3 regions of the Streptomyces sp. NPDC048415 genome follow, and region 1 is predicted to be linked to each of the others. Evidence: riboswitches for the same ligand, from Rfam matches in the RefSeq annotation. Region 1 holds a riboswitch; each other region holds the start of a gene.
The links. A riboswitch is a leader RNA that binds a small molecule or an ion and turns the genes downstream of it on or off. The one in region 1 is predicted to bind S-adenosylmethionine.
Positions count from the first base shown of each region.

Region 2: linked by a shared signal. The riboswitch ahead of AB0D27_RS26295 (amino acid ABC transporter permease) and the one ahead of thrC (threonine synthase) in region 1 are both predicted to bind S-adenosylmethionine.
Region 3: linked by a shared signal. The riboswitch ahead of AB0D27_RS36395 (aminotransferase class V-fold PLP-dependent enzyme) and the one ahead of thrC (threonine synthase) in region 1 are both predicted to bind S-adenosylmethionine.

Region 1 covers NZ_JBEZKJ010000129.1:9,827-16,977, reverse strand. Annotated here, with positions in the region: gene AB0D27_RS41325 (glucosyl-3-phosphoglycerate synthase) at 1-886, opposite strand, end outside; SAM riboswitch class I at 1,044-1,195, shown strand; gene thrC (threonine synthase) at 1,213-2,511, shown strand; gene AB0D27_RS41315 (MoaD/ThiS family protein) at 2,508-2,783, shown strand; gene AB0D27_RS41310 (cold-shock protein) at 3,242-3,445, shown strand; gene groL (chaperonin GroEL) at 3,729-5,354, shown strand; gene AB0D27_RS41300 (NADH:flavin oxidoreductase) at 5,596-6,720, shown strand; gene AB0D27_RS41295 (hypothetical protein) at 6,764-7,151, opposite strand, start outside.
Region 2 covers NZ_JBEZKJ010000045.1:6,331-13,481, forward strand. Annotated here, with positions in the region: gene AB0D27_RS26280 (GNAT family N-acetyltransferase) at 1-374, opposite strand, end outside; gene AB0D27_RS26285 (ABC transporter substrate-binding protein) at 500-1,525, opposite strand; gene AB0D27_RS26290 (amino acid ABC transporter ATP-binding protein) at 1,633-2,418, opposite strand; gene AB0D27_RS26295 (amino acid ABC transporter permease) at 2,415-3,419, opposite strand; SAM riboswitch class IV at 3,753-3,861, opposite strand; SAM riboswitch class IV at 3,989-4,134, shown strand; gene AB0D27_RS26300 (glutathione S-transferase C-terminal domain-containing protein) at 4,332-5,111, shown strand; gene AB0D27_RS26305 (hypothetical protein) at 5,169-5,321, shown strand; gene AB0D27_RS26310 (hypothetical protein) at 5,379-5,678, shown strand; partial or broken gene AB0D27_RS26315 (alpha/beta fold hydrolase) at 5,738-5,953, shown strand; gene AB0D27_RS26320 (peptidoglycan-binding domain-containing protein) at 5,993-6,688, opposite strand; gene AB0D27_RS26325 (polysaccharide lyase 8 family protein) at 6,854-7,151, shown strand, end outside.
Region 3 covers NZ_JBEZKJ010000088.1:12,607-19,757, forward strand. Annotated here, with positions in the region: gene AB0D27_RS36390 (serine/threonine-protein kinase) at 1-669, opposite strand, end outside; gene AB0D27_RS36395 (aminotransferase class V-fold PLP-dependent enzyme) at 737-2,098, opposite strand; SAM riboswitch class IV at 2,288-2,404, opposite strand; gene trpD (anthranilate phosphoribosyltransferase) at 2,617-3,681, opposite strand; gene AB0D27_RS36405 (cytochrome bc complex cytochrome b subunit) at 3,837-5,474, opposite strand; gene AB0D27_RS36410 (Rieske 2Fe-2S domain-containing protein) at 5,471-6,547, opposite strand; gene AB0D27_RS36415 (c-type cytochrome) at 6,544-7,151, opposite strand, start outside.

The sequences.
Region 1 (7,151 bases):
TATCGACGGAGTGGGTGCGCGGCTCGAAGCCGTCCCTGCCCCGTTCGAACTGGGTGAGGGACGGACGGATCAGATGGCCCCGGGCCAGCCTCAGCTGGGCCGTGCGGTAGATCGCGGCAGCCATCCGGCCGAGCGCCTGCCCGTCCTGGTGGCGGTGCTTGCGGACGCCGACGTCGACCTGGGCGAGGGCGTCCAGGCCCACGAGGTGCAGCGCGTCGACGAGCATGCCCAGCTCGACGCCGTATCCGACGGGGAACGGCAGCTGTTCGAGCAGGGAGCGGCGGGCCGCGTACTCGCCGCCGAGCGGCTGGACGAAGCCGGCGAGCTGCGGCCAGTGCATGTTCAGCAGCGGGCGGGCCATCAGTTCGGTGACGCGGCCGCCCTGGCCCGCCGCCGAGCCGAGCGGGCGGTCGTACATGGCCTTGACGAGGTCCACGCCCGGGTCGGTGAGCAGCGGGCCCACGATCCCGGAGACGAAGTCGGACGAGAACTCCTTGAGGTCCGCGTCGATGAAGCAGACGATGTCCCCGCTCGTCACGAGCAGCGAGCGCCACAGGACCTCGCCCTTGCCGGGGACGGTCGGTATCCGCGGCAGGATGTCGTCGCGGTGCACGACGCGCGCGCCCGCGGCGGCGGCGACCTCGGAGGTGCGGTCCGTCGAGCCCGAGTCGACGACGACGATCTCGTCGACGAGGGGCACCTGCCGCATCAGGTCGTGGCGGATGACGGCGACGATCTCGCCGACCGTCTCCTCCTCGTTGAGGGCGGGCAGTACGACACTGACCGTCGACCCGGTGGTGCGTTTGGCGGCCATGAGCTTGTGGAGCGGGCGATCGGTCGCGGACCAGGAGCGTGTGCTCAGCCAGCGCTCAACTTCTTCCAGCACAGTCTGCGGCTCCTCACTGTCTGATCACCCCGTCTCGCACGGTGTGATCCATCTCGCGGTTCGGACGACTATCTCAACTGTCCTGGCCTTCGGTTACAGTCTTGAACAACGCGGATGACCATCGCATTGCGTAGATCATCCCCGTACAACCGAATAGCGCTCATCCAGAGGGGCAGAGGGATACGGCCCGATGAAGCCCCGGCAACCCTCCAGCCGGTCTCGTACGACTGCGTCGTCGTCGCGAGGCTCCCGGCTAGGGAAGGTGCCAAATCCGTCTCACGGCGAAGTGCGTCGTGAGGAAGATGAGGAGAAAGGGCCTCGCCTCCATGGCTGCGCAGACAGTTGCAAGCACCACGAACTCCGCGACCTCCGTCGATCTGGGTCCCGCCGCGGCGCTCTCCTGCCGCGAATGCGGTCACCGCGTGCCGCTCGGCCCGGTCTTCGCCTGCGAGGAGTGTTTCGGCCCGCTGGAGATCGCGTACGACTTCTCGGCCTACGAGACCGAGGAACTCCGCAAGCGCATCGAGTCGGGCCCCGCGAACATCTGGCGTTACGCGCCCCTTCTGCCTGTCCCCGCGGACGTCGCCGAGAAGCCGAACATCAACCCCGGCTGGACCAAGCTCGTCAAGGCCGACAACCTGGCGCGTGAGCTGGGCGTCGACGCCGGCAAGCTCTTCGTCAAGGACGACTCGGGCAACCCGACGCACTCCTTCAAGGACCGCGTCGTCGCCCAGGCCATCGAGGCCGCCCGCGCCTTCGACTTCACCACGCTCTCCTGCTCCTCCACCGGCAACCTCGCCGGCGCCGTGGGCGCCGCCGCCGCCCGTGCCGGCTTCCGTTCCTGCGTGTTCATCCCGCACGACCTGGAGCAGGGCAAGGTCGTCATGGCCGCGGTGTACGGCGGCGAGCTCGTCGGCATCGAGGGCAATTACGACGACGTGAACCGCTTCTGCTCCGAGCTGATCGGCGACCCGGCCGGCGAGGGCTGGGGCTTCGTCAACGTCAACCTGCGCCCGTACTACGCGGAGGGCTCCAAGACCCTCGCGTACGAGATCTGCGAGCAGCTGGGGTGGAAGCTCCCGGACCAGCTCGTGGTGCCCATCGCCTCCGGCTCGCAGCTCACGAAGATCGACAAGGGTCTGCAGGAGCTGATCAAGCTCGGCCTCGTCGAGGACAAGCCCTACAAGATCTTCGGCGCGCAGGCCGAGGGCTGCTCGCCGGTGTCCGTCGCCTACAAGGCCGGGCACGACGTCGTACGGCCGCAGAAGCCGAACACCATCGCCAAGTCGCTCGCCATCGGCAACCCGGCCGATGGGCCGTACGTGCTCGACATCGCGCGCCGCACCGGCGGTGCCGTGGAGGATGTGAACGACGAGCAGATCGTCGACGCCATCAAGCTGCTCGCGCGGACCGAGGGCATCTTCGCCGAGACGGCGGGCGGTGTGACGGTCGGCGTGACGAAGAAGCTCATCGAGAACGGCGTCCTCGACCCGACCCTCACCACCGTCGTGCTGAACACCGGCGACGGCCTCAAGACTCTGGACGCGGTGGCCTCGGACACCGGCCTCACCGCGACCATCCGCCCGAACCTCGACTCCTTCCGAGAGGCTGGCCTCGCATCATGAGCGTCAACGTCCGCATCCCCACCATCCTGCGCACCTACACCGGCGGCAAGGCCGAGGTGAGCGCCGAGGGCACCACCCTCGCCGAGGTCATCTCCGACCTGGAGAAGAACCACACGGGTATCGCCGCCCGCGTCCTGGACGACCAGGGCAAGCTGCGCCGCTTCGTCAATGTGTACGTCAATGACGACGACGTGCGGTTCGAGCAGGGGCTGGAGACGGCGACGCCGAACGGCGCGGGCGTCTCGATCATCCCGGCCGTCGCCGGAGGCTGACCGTCACACACGGTGAGTCCGTTACCGAAGGTAATGCTCGTCACCCAGAGTTCATCGAATTGCCCCCTCCGTGAGAGAAGCGGAGGGGGCAATTCTGCTTGGTTGAGCACGGTACAGTTGGGGAACCTGCTTCGCTTTCTATGCCAGTTTTATGCCGGACGCATATGAGTCCTTGCCCGGCAGCAGACAAGAAGTAGCCAAAGTCCCCATCTTTTTAAGCCTTTCATGGCATTTATGGGGCCCGACTTGCCCTGAATCTTCGCGAATTCTCCGTATATTCCCGATCGGCCGTGCCCAGAATTCTCGTCCGATTGACCTGTTGCAGACGGCAGTTGGACAGATACATTCAGCCGCGGTCGACGCGTTCCGGCGCACACCCCCAATCGTTGGGGGGTGAGGTCTGACCCGGATCCGCGAAGTGCGGATCTGTGCAAGGGCCAGTAATAGGGGAGTTAGGCATGGCTCAGGGCACCGTCAAGTGGTTCAACGCGGAGAAGGGGTACGGCTTCATCGCGGTCGACGGTGGTGCGGACGTCTTCGTGCACTACAGCGCGATTCAGATGGACGGCTACCGCACCCTTGAAGAGGGTCAGCGAGTGGAGTTCGAGATCTCGCAGGGCCAGAAGGGTCCACAGGCGGACATGGTCAAGCTCGCCGTCTGATCCCGGCGCGAACGACCACCGACGCACTCACGCCGAGGGGCCCGCATCCCACCAGGGACGCGGGCCCCTCGTGCGTCTCCACTTGGCGAGAGGCGCTTGCACTCGCAGGTGTCGAGTGCTAATCATTGGCGTTAGCACTCTCCTAGTGAGAGTGACAGAACTTGGATCGTGCCAGTGAGGTCCGCAGACCTGTGGGGCAAGGAACCGCAGGGCTTGCAGGCCGTCCGTCGCGGGCGCGGGCGCGATCCGGAGCAATCCACCCCGTCCGGGAGGACCACTTCACATGGCCAAGATCATCGCGTTCGACGAGGAGGCACGGCGCGGTCTCGAGCGCGGGATGAACCAGCTCGCCGACGCCGTCAAGGTCACCCTTGGCCCCAAGGGCCGCAACGTCGTCCTCGAGAAGAAGTGGGGCGCCCCCACGATCACCAACGATGGTGTTTCCATCGCCAAGGAGATCGAGCTCGAGGACCCGTACGAGAAGATCGGCGCCGAGCTGGTCAAGGAGGTCGCGAAGAAGACGGACGACGTCGCCGGTGACGGCACGACGACCGCGACCGTCCTGGCCCAGGCGCTGGTCCGCGAAGGCCTTCGCAACGTAGCCGCCGGCGCCAACCCGATGGCTCTCAAGCGCGGTATCGAGAAGGCCGTCGAGGCCGTCTCCGGTGCCCTGCTCGAGCAGGCGAAGGATGTCGAGACCAAGGAGCAGATCGCTTCGACGGCCTCCATCTCCGCCGCCGACACCCAGATCGGCGAGCTCATCGCCGAGGCGATGGACAAGGTCGGCAAGGAAGGCGTCATCACCGTCGAGGAGTCCCAGACCTTCGGTCTGGAGCTGGAGCTCACCGAGGGTATGCGCTTCGACAAGGGCTACATCTCGGCGTACTTCGCCACCGACATGGAGCGTATGGAGGCCGTCCTCGACGACCCGTACATCCTGATCGCCAACTCGAAGATCAGCAACGTCAAGGACCTGCTGCCGCTCCTCGAGAAGGTCATGCAGTCCGGCAAGCCGCTGCTGATCATCGCCGAGGACGTCGAGGGCGAGGCCCTGTCGACCCTGGTCGTCAACAAGATCCGTGGCACCTTCAGGTCCGTCGCCGTCAAGGCCCCGGGCTTCGGTGACCGCCGCAAGGCCATGCTCGGCGACATCGCCATCCTCACGGGCGGCGAGGTCATCTCCGAGGAGGTCGGCCTCAAGCTGGAGAACGCGGGTCTGGACCTGCTGGGCCGCGCCCGCAAGGTCGTCATCACCAAGGACGAGACGACGATCGTCGACGGCGCGGGCTCGGCGGACCAGGTTGCCGGTCGCGTCAACCAGATCCGCGCCGAGATCGAGAACTCGGACTCGGACTACGACCGCGAGAAGCTCCAGGAGCGTCTGGCGAAGCTGGCCGGCGGCGTGGCCGTCATCAAGGCCGGTGCCGCCACCGAGGTCGAGCTCAAGGAGCGCAAGCACCGCATCGAGGACGCCGTTCGCAACGCGAAGGCGGCCGTCGAGGAGGGCATCGTCGCCGGTGGTGGCGTCGCGCTCATCCAGGCGTCTTCCGTCTTCGAGAAGCTGGACCTCGAGGGTGACGAGGCGACCGGCGCCAACGCCGTGCGGCTCGCCCTGGAGGCCCCGCTCAAGCAGATCGCCGTCAACGGTGGTCTCGAGGGTGGCGTCATCGTCGAGAAGGTGCGCAACCTGCCCGTCGGCCACGGCCTGAACGCCGCGACCGGTGAGTACGTCGACATGATCGCCGAAGGCATCATCGACCCGGCGAAGGTGACCCGCTCTGCCCTGCAGAACGCCGCCTCCATCGCCGCGCTGTTCCTCACCACCGAGGCCGTCATCGCCGACAAGCCGGAGAAGGCCGCCGCGGGCGGCGCTCCGGGCGGCATGCCGGGCGGTGACATGGACTTCTGATCGACCTCTGGTTGATCACTGTCCTTACGTTTCGAGGGCGGCCCCCCTTCTCTCAAGGGGTGCCGCCCTCGGGCGTTCGGGGCGTGGCCGGGATCACAGGAGCAGGCCTCAGGGCCGCGGAATGCCCTGGCGGGCGAGGCAGTTGACGTTGACGGACGGTTGATGCATGTGCACATACCGCCCGGAATGTCCTGACCCTCTCTGCTCGACGCCTGGTCGACCTCCCCGAGGAGCCCCCTACGTGACTGCCACCGCCTCCGCCTCCCGCGCGGCCGAGATCCTCTCCCGCCCCGTCTCCCTCAACGGCCTCACCGTCCCGAACCGGATCGTGATGGCGCCGATGACGAGGCAGTTCTCCCCGGGCGGCGTCCCCGGCGAGGACGTGGTCGGCTACTACTCCCGCCGTGCCGCCGCGGGCGTCGGTCTGATCGTCACCGAGGGCACGTACGTCGGCCACGAGTCGGCCGGGCAGAGCGACCGTGTCCCGCGCTTCCACGGCGAGGAGCAGCTCGCGGGCTGGGCGAAGGTCGCCGACGCCGTGCACGCGGCGGGCGGGAAGATCGTGCCGCAGCTGTGGCACATCGGCATGGTGCGCAAGGCGGGGGAACCGCCGTTCGCGGACGCGCCGGTGGTGGGCCCGTCGGGGATCGGCCTGGACGGAACGGCCGACGCGGGCAAGGCGATGACCCAGGCGGACCTGGACGACGTCATCGCGGCGTTCGTCGAGGCCGCGGTCGCCGCCGAGCGCGTCGGCTTCGACGGTGTCGAACTGCACGGCGCGCACGGCTACCTGCTCGACCAGTTCCTGTGGTCCGGCACCAACCGCCGTACGGACGCGTACGGCGGTGACCCGGTGGCCCGTACGAAGTTCGCGGCGGAGATCGCCGCCGCGGTCCGTGCCGCGGTGTCCCCGTCCTTCCCGATCATCTTCCGCTACTCGCAGTGGAAGCAGGAGGCGTACCACGCCCGGCTCGCCGAGACCCCGGAGGAGCTGGAGGCGATCCTCGCGCCGCTCGCCGCGGCCGGCGTGGACGCGTTCCACGCCTCCACGCGACGTTACTGGCACCCGGAGTTCGACGGCTCGGACCTGAACCTGGCGGGCTGGACCAAGAAGCTCACCGGCAAGCCCACCATCACCGTCGGCTCGGTCGGCCTCGACGGCGACTTCCTCAAGGCCTTCCAGGGCGAGGGCGCCTCGGTGGCCGCCCTCGACAACCTCCTGGACCGCCTGGAGCGCGACGAGTTCGACCTCGTCGCCGTGGGCCGCGCGCTCCTCCAGGACCCGGAGTGGGCCGCGAAGGTCCTCGACGGGCGCTTCGGGGAGCTGGGCGCGTATGACCCGGCGGCCCTCCAGACCCTGAGCTGACCCTCCGCGGGACGGGCGGGGGAGGCGGTCTTCGCCCCCCCGTTCACGTTCGGCTTCCTTGTCTGCGATCGGCCATTGCGGCGCGGATGTCAGCCACGCGGGTGCGGACTGTGGACGACGCCACGGGCGCGGCGGGGCGGCGAGGCTCGGCCTCGCCCCGGCAGGGGCCGCAGGTGCCGCCCGGCAGGGCTTCCGGGCGGCCTGGGGCCCCGCACTTCGCGCACTCCAGTACGCGGAGGGGTGGGCGTGGGATCTCCCGTACGGGCTCGGGCGGGAGCTTGGTCGTCAGGCGGGTGCGGACGAGGGCTGCCGGGCTGTGGACCGGGGTCGGGAGACCCCCGGTCAGGGACTGGAGTACGTGCTCGTCGGTGGCTCCCCTCGCGAACCACTCCGTGAGCAGGGGCGCGAGGTCCGCGCAGTCCCTGTGGGAC
Region 2 (7,151 bases), on a different contig from region 1:
TCCGGGTCGGGTTCGGCGCGCAGCGCGGTGTCGACGAGTTGTACGCCCTGGCCGCGTTCCACGGTTTCCCAGCCGTCGGGAGCGTTCTGCACCCCCGTCACGGGGGTGACGGTTCCCGGTCCGACGAGTGCGGCCAGGTCGTCCCAGGCGCGGGGGTCGGCCGGGTCGGCGAGGGCCGTGAACGGGGAGACGTCCAGGGGATAGCGGGCGGCGCTGCCGACGCGCTCGGCGAGCGGGGCGTGCGGACCGGTCAGCGCGGCCCAGGCGGCGTTGTCCAGGATGTGCGGTGCCGCCGGACTCTGCGGCGCGACGGCCCGCGGCAGTGGTGGGTGAGGCGGCCCGGGTGGTGAAGCCGGATGGACGCTGGTGGACATGGCGGTGTCGGATCTCCGTAACTCGTGGGTGGCCGAGGGCCCATGACCCCGCCCCCGGCGAGAGCCGTGGTGGCCTGTCGCGGCGGCGGAGTCCCCCGTATGGGCAGCCTGCCCGGGGCAGCTGATCAGGAGTTGTCGAGCGGCAGCCCGGGCGGGTTGATCCGGGAGGTGCTGACGGCCTCGTTGGAGAGGTTCCAGGCGGCGAGCCACTTGGCGTACTGGCCGTTCTCGATCAGGTAGTTGATCGCGTCGGCGACCGGCTTGGCCAACCCGCTGTCCTTCTTCGAGGTCGCCGCGATCAGACCCTGGAGGGTTTCGCCGGCGCCGGAGAACTTGCCCGCGTTACGGGTCGGGTTGGGGGTCTTCGCGACTTGGGTGATGTGGTAGGCGATGCCGGGGTTGGGCCCGAAGTAGGCGTCGATCTTCCCGCTGGACAGCGCCAGATGGACGCTGTTGTTGTCCTGGAAGTACTTGACGGTGAACTTCTTGCCTTCCTTCGCCAGCTTCGCCTTCCACTCCAGCAGGATCTTCTCCTGGTTGGTGCCCGCGCTCACCGAGACGGTCTTGCCGACCAGGTTCTTGTAGTCGCCGTCGAAGTTCCAGGTGCTCTTCTTCGGCACCTCGAAGGCGAGGTTGTCCTGCCGGTAGGAGGCGAACTCGTACTTCTTCTTGCGCTCCTCGGTGTCGGTGACGTTGGAGAAGGCGACATCGACCTTGCCGCTGTCGATGCCGACGAACAGGTTCTCCCAGGTCGAGTTCTTCACCTCGGGCTTGAGTCCGAGGACGGCGGCCACCAGCCGGCCGAGGTCGGGTTCGGCGCCGGTGAGGGTCTTCTGGTCCTGGCCCACGTACGCCAGTGGCGGGAATCCCGCGGGCAGGGCGCCGACGCCGACGACCAGCTTGCCGCTCTTGGTCACCGTCTTGGGCAGCTCGGCGCTGATGGACTTCACCTCGGAGACCTTGAGGCCGGTCTGCTGCGCGGCTCCGTTGGACAGCGCGCCCACGGTGACCGTTCCGGACGCCGCGCTGTCGGACTTGGTGGCCGCGTCGCTGTCGCCGCCGCACGCGGCGAGCCCGGTGGCGAGGGCGGCCACGGCGGCGGACGCGGTGAGGCCGCGAAGGAGTCTGCTGGGCTGACGGAGGGTGCGCATGGTTGTCCTTGTTCGGTGAGCGGTGAGGGTGTGGGGGACGCGATCCCGGGCGGGTCGCGGGCTGAGGGGGTAACCGGCCGGATCGGAGCACGGGGTGAGCGGCGGGATCAGAGCACCTTGCTCAGGAAGTCCCTGGTCCGTTCGTGTTCCGGGTGCTCCAACACCCGGGCGGGCGCCCCCTGTTCGACGATCCGGCCGCCGTCCATGAAGACGATCCGGTCCGCGACCTCGCGGGCGAAGCCGATCTCATGGGTGACGATGACGAGGGTTGCGCCGCTGGTGGCCAGGTCCTTGATGACGGCCAGCACCTCGCCGACCAGTTCGGGGTCGAGCGCGGAGGTGGGTTCGTCGAAGAGGATGACTCCGGGCCGAAGGGCGAGGGCACGTGCGATGGCCACCCGCTGCTGCTGGCCGCCCGACAACTGCCGTGGATAGGCGGCGGTCCTGTCGCCCAGGCCGACCCGGGCGAGCAGTTCGCGCGCCAGCTCCTGGGCCTCGGGCTTTTTCAGCCGGCCGGTCGCCACCGGGGCAGCGGCCACGTTGTCCAGCACGGTCAGGTGCGGGAAGAGGTTGAAGTTCTGGAAGACGAAGCCGATCCGGCTGCGCTGGGCCAGGATCGCCCGCTCGCTCAGCTCCTTGAGCCGCTCGCCGTGCCGGCGTACGCCGATCAGCTCGCCGTTCAGGCTGACATGACCGATCTCGGGCTTCTCCAGGTGGTTGATCACCCGCAAAAGCGTGGACTTGCCGGAACCGGACGGCCCGATGATCACTGTGACCTCTCCGGGCTGCACCTCCAACTCCACGCCGTCCAGCACCCGTTGGGTGCCGTACCACTTGTGTACCTCATGGACCTCGACCGCGGCCGGACGGATCCCGAGCGTCTCGGTGGTCATATCGCCGTCTCCCTTCGGACACGGGCCCGCAGGTCACGCAGCCCGGTGCGTACTTGTTGCCAGGGGGTCGGCGGCAGGGTGCGCAGCGCGCCCCGCGAGAAGTACCGCTCGACGTAGAACTGGGCGACGGACACGACGCTGGTGAGGATCAGGTACCAGACGGTGGCGACCAGCAGCAGCGGCACGATGTCGCCGGGGTAGGTACTGCCCATGCTCTGCACCGAGCCGAACAGGTCGAGCAGTGACACGTAGAAGACCAGCGAGGTGCCCTTGATCAGACCGATCAGCTGGTTGACGTAGTTCGGAGTGATGGACCGCAGGGCCTGCGGGAAGACGATCTTCGTGAACTGGTAACCCTTGGGCAGACCGAGCGCGGAGGCGGCCTCGTGCTGGCCCTGGTCGACGGAGAGGATGCCGCCGCGCACCACCTCGGAGGCGTACGCCGCCTCGTTCAGGCTCAGGCCGACGACCGCGACGACCATGTCGGTGGCGAGGCGGGACTCGTCGAAGCTGAAGAAGGCGGGGCCGAACGGCACTCCGAGGCTCAGCGTCTTGTAGAGCGCGCTGAAGTTGTAGAGGAACAGCAGGACCACGATCAGCGGCACCGAGCGGAACAGCCAGGTGTAGACCCAGCTGACGGCACGCAGCACCGGGCTGCGGGAGAGTCTGCCCAGCGCGAGCAGGATGCCGCCGAGCAGTCCCAACACGGCGCTGTACAAGGCCACTTCGAGGGTGATGAGCAGTCCGTCGAGGATCGTCGGCCGAAGGAACCAGTACCCGAAGCGATCCCACTGGTAGAACGGGTTGGACACGAGTCCGTGCCCGACCTGCGCGACCAGCACCAGCACGACGGCCGTGATGATCCAGCGACCGGGGCGCCGCAGCGGAAGAACGCGCTGCGCCGCCAACGGACGTGGTTCGGCGGGGGATTCGGAGCCAGGGCTCGCCTCCGCAGGGGGCGCTGATCCGGAGGACACAGCGATGCCGGGATGTTGACTCATGAAGGGGCTCCAGCGAATTCGGACACCCCGGACCGGGCAGGCGGCGGGACGGCACCGCTGAGCGCAAACGGCTCGGCGGGACGAGGCGCACGGCGGCGCACGGCGCGGGGGCTGGCGGGGAGGGTGAGCGAACACCGCGAAGCGGTGCACGTCAGGGATTCAGAGAACCGTCAGCCTTGACAGTGGGCGCGGCACGAGGCGGTACACAGCGCGCTGTTGACGCGGAGCAGGTCGACGCTGCGGTTCGCGCACAGCAGTACGCAGCGGGGCCGCCGTGCGGCCGTCCCCTGTGCTGCGTACATCGCCGTCACCGTCACTTTTCCGGCCGCTGGGGCCTCGCGCTTACCGAACATCATCCGGTCCGGTCGTCACCTGGGGCACCCCACCGCGATGCGAGGGTTGCCGGCCAGCGAGCCAGGGCTTGTCGCTGACACTCATGACCGATCTGCGGCGTAAGTTAGGCAGGTACCCAAAAGAATGTCAACGCTCAACGGCCCGGATGACCACCTGGTGAGACTGCGTCTCGCCGTCTTGACGGCCTCACCGGGCGCACCGACACTGGCGGGGACGGTCACGATTGTCAGCGCCGCTCGGGCGGGGTTCCCCTGCTCGTGCGGTCATCGGCCCCGGCCCGCTGGCAGGCAACCCTTCCACCGCGACGGGGTGCCCCGGGTGACGACCGGGTTCCGCCGGTGCGGCGGGACAAGCGTGGTCTCGCGTCTCGCGAGCCCCGAGTGTGAGACCGGTGGGAAGTTTGCCCAGGAACGGCTTGACGAGGCGCCTGCACATCGATCTGTCGCGTGTCTCCAGCGCCTACTAGTCCGCTCGACCCGGACCGGTACGAAGCGCAGTCACTCCGTTCCGCCGCGGTGCCCACAAGGCGGCCGTGGCCTTCGCATCCCCTGGAGAGTCATGCCCGAGACAATGTCGCACGCCTCGAACGCCGGCAGTTCCAGCACATGTACCCCAACTCCGTGCGCTTCCGGCTCACTTGACGCGATCCCCCGTCCGCGGGTCGCCGCGCCGTCCCTCCGCCCGCACCGTTTCCGCAGCCGTATCGGTATCGGTCTCGCCGGTGGCTTCTATCCGGCACCGCACCGCTATCAGCTGTACCTGTCCGCGGGCTGTCCGCTCTCGCTGCGCGTCTCGATCACTCTCGATCTGCTGGGCCTGAGGGACTCGGTCGCCACGAGCACCCTGGTGTGTCCCGCCGACACACCCGACACGCTCGCCTCCCTGCGCAGGGCCTACGAGGCCACGTGGCACCACTACGACGGTCCGCTGACGGCGCCCGCGCTGTGCGACCGGTGGAGCGGACGCGTCGTCAGCAATCACACGCCCGACATCCTGCGCGACCTCGCGGGTCTGCTGTCCGGCCGCGACGAGTCCTGCGTCCATTCGCTGCGTGCACCGGCCCTCGCCGCGGACATCGACGCCCTGCGTGACCTCCTCGAGCAGGACCTCGCCCCGACCGCTCGACCCGAGGACCGGTCGGCGGCGCTGGACCTGCTCGAGCGTCAACTTGCCTCAGCTCCCTATGTGTTGGGCAATGAACTGACCGCCGCGGACGTAGATCTGTGGGTGGCGCTCCTCCACCTCGACCCGGCCGACGCGCTGGCCCCGTACGCGAACCTCAGCCAGTACGTACGACGCCTCGACGCCCACCCGGCCTTCGCCCCGCATCGTGGATGAGCCGGCCGGGCATCCCTGACTGATGGAGCCGAGGGACGCCGGCCCGGCACAGGGGCCATGACCCTGTGCCGGTCGCCCGGCTTCGAACCCGGCGTCCGCTTCGAGTCCACCGATCTGCTGCCGCACACCCGGCTCATCGAACAGGGCCATGCCACCGCCCCCGCTTCCGGGGACTTCGGTTTGAATAAGAAGTCCGATGTCCTGAAGTGATGTCACACTCCAGTCCGCCGGCGCCCTCCTGGACACAGACATCACAGGAGGCCTCGTATGGACCGAGAGAAGGTTCGTTTCGCCAGCGGTGGCACGGAGTGTGCCGCCTGGCACTATCCGGGGACCAACGGCGTGTGCGTGATCATGGCCGGGGGCTTCACGGTGGCCAAGGAGCCGGGTACGGATCTGTTCGCGAGACGGTTCCATGATGCCGGGTTCGGCGTCCTCGCCTTCGACTACCGCGGTCTCGGGGAGAGCGGCGGGCTGCCGCGCCAAGTCCTCACTGTCAGGGGGCAATTGGATGACTGGCAGGCCGCGATCGCGTTCGCGGCGACCCTCCGGGGAGGCCGGTCCTGAGGCAGTCGGACATCCGCCGCGACGCCGTTCGCATGCTGCGCGCGGCAGGCGCCGACACCGATCTCCTGCTGGCCACGGCCGAGCGTCTGCCCGGCTTCACGCGCCCCACCCTCGTGGTCTGGGCCCGCGAGGACCGCGTCATGCCACCCGAGCACGGCCGACGCCTCGCCGAACTCCTCCCCCACGGACGACTGGTCGAGATCGCGGACAGCTACACGCTCATTCCCCTGGACCAGCCGAAGGAACTGGCCCGAGTCGTCCGCGAGTTCACATAGAGCGTCGGAGCGCACAGAGTGCACAGGGTGCACAGAACGTCAGAGCGCGGTGCGTGATTCGAGGTCGGCGCGGGTGTCGTCGCCGTAGACGCCCGTCTCGTCGCCCCGGATGCCGTACCAGAGTTGGAAGCGGGCCACGGCCTCGGACAGGGTGGCGTCGTAAGTGCCGCTGGTGCTGCCGTTGTCGTACACGTTCGGGATGCGCAGGAGCCGTTCCTGCAGTTCCGTCACCGCGGGGCCGCTGTCTCCCTCCCGGAGGGTGCCCGCGCGGTCCGGATCGGCGGCCCGGGAAGGGGCTTGCGCGGCGGGGGTTGTGGTCGGGCGAGCACCGCTCTGCGGTACGTCGCCCTTGTCGCCGCCGGGGAGCAGGAGCGCGAGTGCGAAGCCGACCAGTGCCGCCGCCGTCACCGCGACGACCACCGCGGCGCGCCGCAGACCGGCGCCACGACCGAATCCAGGCCCATGCCCCGGCCCCGGCCCCGAGCCGGGTCCGTGCCCGGGTATGGGCGGAAGCTCCTGGGTCTCGTCCTCCTCCGGCGGCGGCAGAAGCCGTGTCGTGGTCGCCGGGACCGCGACCGACTCATACCCGTCGTCGGGGTCGGCGGCTCCCCTCTCGTTCTCGCGTACCTGGCTCAGCAGTTCCGCCAGCGTCTCCGAGCGGCGGCGGCGCTGGACATGAGTGGGTTCGAGGGCCGGGCGCCTCTCGGGCTGCCCAGGGCCGTGCGGTATTGACACACCGCTCTCCTTCCGTGCGCGCGGTCTCCCGCCATCCCCGTGGAGTGATACGAGGGCGGGGGCCCGCGAGTTCAGTGATGCACGGCACTCCAGCAAACGATCGATATGCTCAATTCGGTAAGAGTAGTTGAGCGTTTGAGCGTCACCGTGCTAGAAACCGCCGTCATGACGACTCGTTGGTCACGCCGTGGCCTCCTGGCAGCGAGCAGCGGCGCCGCGCTCGCGCTCGGGGCGCACACCACCGCCGATGCCACTTCCCTCCCCTCCACCGAGATCACCGAGATCACCGAGGCCTCCGAGAGCTCCGAGGCCGCGGACGAGTTCGCGACCCTGCGGGCCACGTGGCGCACCCTGATCCTGGGCGAGGGATTCAGCCCCACCGCCGACCCCTTCAAGACCCGGCTCAGCGAACTGGGCACGACCGCCGCCCAGTTGCGGTCCGTGATGGCACCGGTGTCCGGCT
Region 3 (7,151 bases), on a different contig from region 1:
GATCACCGAGTCCTGGCCCTCCCCGAAGGGCTCACGCCCGCTCGAGGCGTACGCGAGGACCGCGCCGAGCGAGAAGACGTCGCTGGGCGGCCCCACCTCGGCGCCGTTGCGGATCTGCTCCGGCGAGACGTAGCCGACCGAGCCGACGACGGCCCCGGTCCTGGTCAGCGCCGTCGCCTCCAGCGCCCGTACGATCCCGAAGTCGATGACGCGCGGACCGTCGGGCGCGAGCAGGATGTTGGACGGCTTGAGGTCGCGGTGCACCAGACCCTTGGCGTGGATGGCGGCGAGGGCCTCGCCGAGCGCGGCCGCGAGCGTGCGGACCGCGTCCTCGGGCAGCGGGCCGTGGTCGAGCACGGCATCGCGCAGATTCGGGCCGTCCACGAACTCCGTCGCCATCCACGGCCGTTCGCCCTCGGTGTCGGCGTCGACGACGCGCGCGGTGTACGTGCCGGTCCCGCCGACGGTCTGCGCGGCCCGCACCTCCTGGCGGAACCGCGCACGGAAGGTACGGTCCTCGGCGTGTTCGGTCCGCACCACCTTGACGGCGAGGCGGAGTCCGGCCCGTGACGCGGCGAGATAGACCTCGCCCATGCCGCCCGCGCCGAGCCTGCCCAGTACTTCATAGGGACCGATCCGCCGAGGATCCGTCTCGCGCAGCGCCTGCACCCCGTGCTCCCCTGTCCGCCGTACGGCCGCTGAGGGGGAGCGTATACGCCATGTGCTCGTCGGAGGGTCAGACCGCGGGCACGCAACGCCCTTCCTCCGTACGGTAGTTCCACTTGGCGCCGTCCTGGACGAGCTCCTTCACGGCGCCCACGAAGCGCTCGACGTGCTCGTCGGGGGTGCCCGCGCCGAAGCTGACGCGGATGGCGTTGAGGGACTTCTCGCCGGGCGCGGCCTCGGGGGCGCCGCACTCGCCCTGGGTCCCCGGGTCGCTGCCGAGGAGGGTGCGCACCAGCGGGTGGGCGCAGAACAGGCCGTCGCGGACGCCGATGCCGTACTCGGCGGACAGCGCGGCGGCGAAGTGCGAGCTGTTCCAGCCCTCGACGACGAAAGAGATGACGCCGACCCGCGGGGCGTCGTCGCCGAAGAGGGAGAGCACGCGCACTTCGGGGACCTCGGCGAGGCCCGCGCGGACAACGGCGATCAGCTGCTGCTCACGGTCGACCAGCGTGTCGAAGCCGGCCTCCGTCAGCGCCTTGCAGGCGGACGCGATCGAGTAGGCGCCGATGACATTGGGCGATCCGGCCTCGTGACGGGCGGCACTCTCGTGCCACTCCACGTCCACTCCCCCGTCCTCCCGCCGCGACACCTTCCGGCTGGCGCCACCGCCCGCGAGGTAGGGCTCGGCCTCGAGCAGCCAGTCGGATCGGCCCGCGAGGACGCCGGAACCGAAGGGCGCGTACAGCTTGTGCCCGGAGAAGGCGACCCAGTCGACGTCCAGGTCGCGGACGGACACCGGGTGGTGCGGGGCCAGCTGGGCGGCGTCCAGGACGATGCGCGCGCCGTGCGCGTGGGCGGCGGCGGCGAGCTCACGCACCGGCCACAGCTCACCGGTGACATTGGACGCGCCCGTGACACAGACCAGCGCCGGGCCGTACGGGTCCCTGCCCGCGAGGGCGCGCTCCAGAGTGGCGACGGCTTCGTCGGGGGTGCGCGGGGCGTTCAGGTACGTCACCCGGGCATCCCGCCAGGGCAGCAGCGAGGCGTGGTGCTCGGTCTCGAAGACGAAGACCTGGCAGTCGGCCGGAAGGGCGGCGGCGAGCAGGTTGAGCGAGTCGGTGGTCGACCGGGTGAACACCACCTGGTCACGGTCCCGGCAGTCCAGGAACTCGGCGACCGCCTTGCGGGCGTTCTCGAAGAGGTCGGTGGACAGCTGGGACAGGTACCCGGCCCCGCGGTGCACGCTGCCGTAGTACGGGGCGTACGCGGCGACGTCGTCCCACACCCGCTGCAGGGCCGGGGCGCTGGCGGCGTAGTCGAGCGCGGCGTAGGTGACCTCGCCACCGGTGACGAGCGGGACGGTGACATCTCGGCCCAGAACCGGCAGAGGGGCACAAACGGTCTGGTCGGCGGCAGCGGTGGAGACAGACATGGCGAGCTCCTGTGAGAGGCAGGCGGAATCACCGGGCCGGACAGCCCGGACAGGGCGTCTACGGCTCGGGAAAGGTGAAAAGGGGTATGCGGAGGCGGGGCTCTACGCCCTATCGCATTCGCTTGCTCACAGAAGGCTCCCTCGAACGACCAGGACCCCTGGGCTGTGTCCACTCAAAAGAGGGCGAGGGGTCCGCGCTTGCCGTAGACCTCGCTGCCTACGACCTGGTCCTCACCCGGGGCACCCCGCCACGGACGGAGGGTTGCCGGACAGCCGGCCGGGGCCTGATGGCTGTCGCTCATGACCTGCCCAGCATCCTGCCACACGATCTTCCGCACGCAACCCCGCGTCCGCATCGCGGGACGGAGCGGAAACGCCGGAGGGGCTGATTCAGCCCGTCCGGCGTTTGAGGACGAGCGCGAAGCGCGACAAGGGAGGTCTGGGGGGCGGAGCCCCCCCAGATACGGGAAGGGTAGGGGCGGCGGGGGCGAAAACCCTCCCCGCGCCGCCCGCCGGCGTCACGCGTTGCTGGCCGCCACCCACCGCTCAAGGGCCCGCTTCGCGGCCCCCGAGTCGATGGCGTCCGCCGCCATCGCCATCCCCGCGCGCAGCTGATCCACGAGGGGCGCGTCGCCCGGCGACAGAGCGACCAGCGCCGCCGCCGAGTTCAGCAGCACCGCGTCCCGTACGGGACCGCGCTCCCCGTTCAGCAACCGCCGCGCGACATCCGCGTTGTACGACGCGTCAGCGCCCCGCAGCGCCGACACCGGAACAAGGTCGAGCCCCACATCGCGCGGATCGAAGCGCTCCTCGGTCACCTTGCCGTCGCGGACGACCCAGACCCGGGACGTCGCCGTGGTGGTCAGCTCGTCGAGCCCGTCGTCGCCGCGGAAGACCAGCGAGGAGTTGCCGCGCTCGGCGAAGACGCCCGCCACGATCGGCGCCAGCCGCGGATCCGCGACCCCGACCGCCTGCGCCCGCACCCGCGCCGGATTCGTCAGCGGCCCGAGGACGTTGAACGTGGTCCGGATCCCCAACTGCGCGCGCGCGGGCGCCACATGACGCAGCGCCGGATGGAACTTCACCGCGAAGCAGAAGGTGATCCCGGCCTCTTCGGCCACCTCGGCGACCCGCTTGGTCGTCAGCTCCAGATTGACGCCCAGCTTCTCCAGGACATCCGAGGCACCGGACGCCGAGGACGCGGCCCGGTTGCCGTGCTTGACGACCTTGGCGCCGGTCCCGGCGACGACGATCGCGGACATCGTGGAGATGTTCACCGTCTTCGCACCGTCGCCGCCCGTACCGACGATGTCCACCGTCGGTCCCGGCACCTCGATCACGTTCGCGTGCTCGTACATCGTCCGGACGAGCCCGGAGATCTCCTCGACCGTCTCGCCCTTGGCCCGCAGCGCCACCATGAACCCGGCGATCTGCGCGTCCGTCGCCTCACCGCGCATGATGCGGTCCATCGCCCAGGCCGTGTCGTCCGCGCTCTGATCCCGGCCGTCGAGCAGGCCGTTCAGCACCTCGGGCCAGGAACGGCCCGCCGCGGTGTCGCCTCCAGCGGGGTTCACAGCGCTCATAAGCCGCTCCTGGGTCCGTCCCCGAAAGGGACTCCTGTAGATGGGACCACCCTATCCAGGCCAGGGGACGGCAAAGAGCCCCCGTCCATGCAATGGACGAGGGCTCCTGCCGTGGCGATCGACGAGGAATCGGTCAGGAAGGACCGGTCAGGGGATCAGTGGTGGCCGTGGCCGCTCGCGATCTCCTTGTACTCCTCGACGGTGGGCTTGGGGATCTGGTGGGCCTCCCCGTAGTAGCCCTTGCTGAGCTTGGCGCGCAGCCTCTGCAGGCCCTTCACCTTGCGCTCGACACCGTTCTCGTCGACCGTCGGGCCGATCTCGGCCGGGGCGTACTGCTGGTGCGCGGTGAGCGTGTACAGCGAGTCCTGGCTCAGCGGCTCGTGCACCTCGATGAACTCACCGTGCGGCAGGCGCTTGATGATGCCCGACTCGCGGCCGTGCAGCACCGTGTCCCGGTCGCGGCGCTGGAGGCCGAGGCAGATCCGCTTGGTGGCGACGAACACGAGTATCGGCACGACGAAGAACGCGATCCGGACGAACCAGGTGATCGCATTGATCGACATGTGGAAGTGCGTGGCCAAGAGGTCGTTGCCGCCACCGATGAGCATGACGAGGTACCAGCTGATCCAGGCCGTACCGGCGGCGGTCCGGGTCGGGGCGTTGCGCGGGCGGTCCAGGATGTGGTGCTCGCGCTTGTCGCCGGTGACCCAGGACTCGACGAACGGGTAGGCCGCGATCGCGACGAGGACCAGCGGGAAGATCATCAGCGGGATGAACACGCCCAGGACGAGCGTGTGACCCCAGAGGTTGATCTCCCAGCCCGGCATCGTACGGATCAGGCCCTCGGAGAAGCCCATGTACCAGTCTGGCTGTGCACCCGTGGACACCTGGTCCGGACGGTAGGGGCCCATGGCCCAGATCGGGTTGATCTGAGCGATCGCCGCGATGACCGCGATGACACCGAAGACCAGGAAGAAGAAGCCTCCGGCCTTGGCCATGTAGACCGGCAGCAGCGGCATGCCGACGACGTTGTTGTTCGTCTTTCCGGGGCCCGCGTACTGCGTGTGCTTGTGGTAGAAGACCAGGATCAGATGGCCGACCACCAGGCCGAGCATGATGCCCGGCAGCAGCAGGACGTGGATCGAGTAGAAGCGGGCCACGAAGTCGCCGCCCGGGAACTCGCCGCCGAAGAGGAAGAACGACAGGTACGTGCCCACGATCGGCACGGACAGGACCGCGCCCTCCATGAAGCGGACACCGGTGCCGGAGAGCAGGTCGTCCGGGAGCGAGTAACCGGTGAAGCCGGTGAACATGCCCAGGACGAACAGCAGGAAGCCGAACAGCCAGTTGATCTCACGCGGCTTGCGGAACGCGCCCGTGAAGAACACCCGCATCATGTGCGCGAACATGCCGGCCAGGAAGACCAGCGCCGACCAGTGGTGGATCTGTCGGATCAGCAGACCACCGCGCACATCGAAGGAGATGTGCATGGTCGAGTTGAACGCCTCGGACATCAGCTGGCCCTGCAGCGGGACGTAGCTGCCGTGGTACTCCACCTCGTTCATCGACGGGTGGAAGAACAGCGTCAGATACACACCCGTGAGGATGATGATGATGAAGCTGTAGAGGCAGACCTCACCCAACATGAACGACCAGTGGTCGGGAAAGATCTTACGCATGTTGGACTTGGCCAGGGAGTAGATCCCCAGGCGGCCGTCGGCCCAGTCGGCGACCCGCTCACCGGCGGGCGCCTTCTCGCGCGAACGCGCGTCAGTGGTGTTCGTGGTGCTCATCCGCGCTCCCAGAATGCAGGACCGACGGGCTCTTCGAAGTCGCTGAGCGCCTCGAGGTAGCCCTCGTCGTTCACACCGATGCGCAGCTGCGGCAGGGCGTGACCGGCCGGGCCGAAGATGACTCGGGCACCGTCGGAGAGGTCGAAGGTGGACTGGTGACACGGGCAGAGCACGTGGTGCGTCTGCTGCTCGTACAGGGAGATCGGGCAACCGACGTGGGTGCAGATCTTCGAGTAGGCCACGATGCCCTCGTGGGACCACTCGAGTTCCTTCTTGTCCTTGATGTTGTCCGGCTGCAGCCGGATGATCATCAGGGCGGCCTTGGCCATCTCCTTCTGGAAGTCCTCGTCGTGCTCCTCCAGGCCCTCGGGCTTGGCGAAGGTGAGCGAACCGACGACGATGTCCGAGGGACGCAGCGGCTCGTTCGTGTTCATGTTGACGAGCAGCTTGCCCTTGGACCAGATCGTGTGGCGCAGCTTGGTGCCGGGCAGCGGGCCGAGGTCGCGCAGCAGCATGACGCCGGAGAGCGGGAACAGGGCCAGCGCGCCGAACATCGTGGTGCGGATCAGCTTGCGGCGGCCGAGCCCGGACTCCTTGGCGCCCTGCTTGAAGTCGTCCAGGACCTTGGCCCTGACCTCGGGGTCGGCCGCGATCGGGTGACGCTCGTCGGCGATCTCCACGTCGGACATCAGGGTGCGGGCCCAGTGGACCGCGCCCGCGCCGATCGAGAACAGCGCCGTACCGAGGGTCAGGCCCAGCGCGAAGTTCAGCGCGCTGATGTGCCCGATCGGGAAGACGAAGATCGACTTGTCATTCGGGATCGTCACGTACGAGGCGATGAAGGCGACGGTGGCCAGCATCGACACCGTGAACAGCATCGCCACGACACGCTCGGACCGCTTGGCGGCCCGCTCGTCGACGTCCTGGATGCGGGGCTCGTGGGGCGGCAGGCCCGGGTCCGCGAACGGGTTCTCCTCGTCCGCGACGGCTACCGCGCCGTGCTCGCCCTGCTCGAGGTGTCCTGCGGACTGCTCAGCGGGCAGGTTCTCTTCTGGAATGTCTTGGCTACTCATGACTTCTTGGCCTTTGCGGTCCGAGCGGCGACCCAGACGGCGACGGCGATCAGGGCGCCGAGACCGAAGATCCAGCCGAACAGGCCTTCACTGACCGGCCCGAGGCCGCCCAGGTCGAGACCGCCGGGGTTCTCCGTGTTGTCACCGTTGACCGCGTCGAGGTACGCGATGATGTCCTTCTTGTTCTTCTCCGACAGCGTGGTGTCGGGGAAGGACGGCATGTTCTGCGGGCCGGTCTGCATGGCCTCATAGATGTGCTTCGGGTCGACACCTTCCAGGCTCGGCGCGTACTTGCCGTGCGTCAACGCGCCGCCCTTGCCGATGAAGTTGTGGCACTGCGCGCAGTTGGTACGGAAGAGCTCGCCGCCCGCGGCGATGTTCGCACCGTCGGGGCTGACCTGGCTCTTCGTCGGAATCGAGGGACCGGCACCGAGCGAGGCGATGTACGCCGCGAGCTGGTCGATCTCGGCCTGCGTGTAGATGACCTTCTTCTTCGGGATCTGAGCGCCCGGCTGCTGGGCCGGCATACGGCCGGTGCCGACCTGGAAGTCGACCGCCGCGGCGCCGACGCCCACCAGGCTCGGCCCGTCGGAGGTGCCCTGAC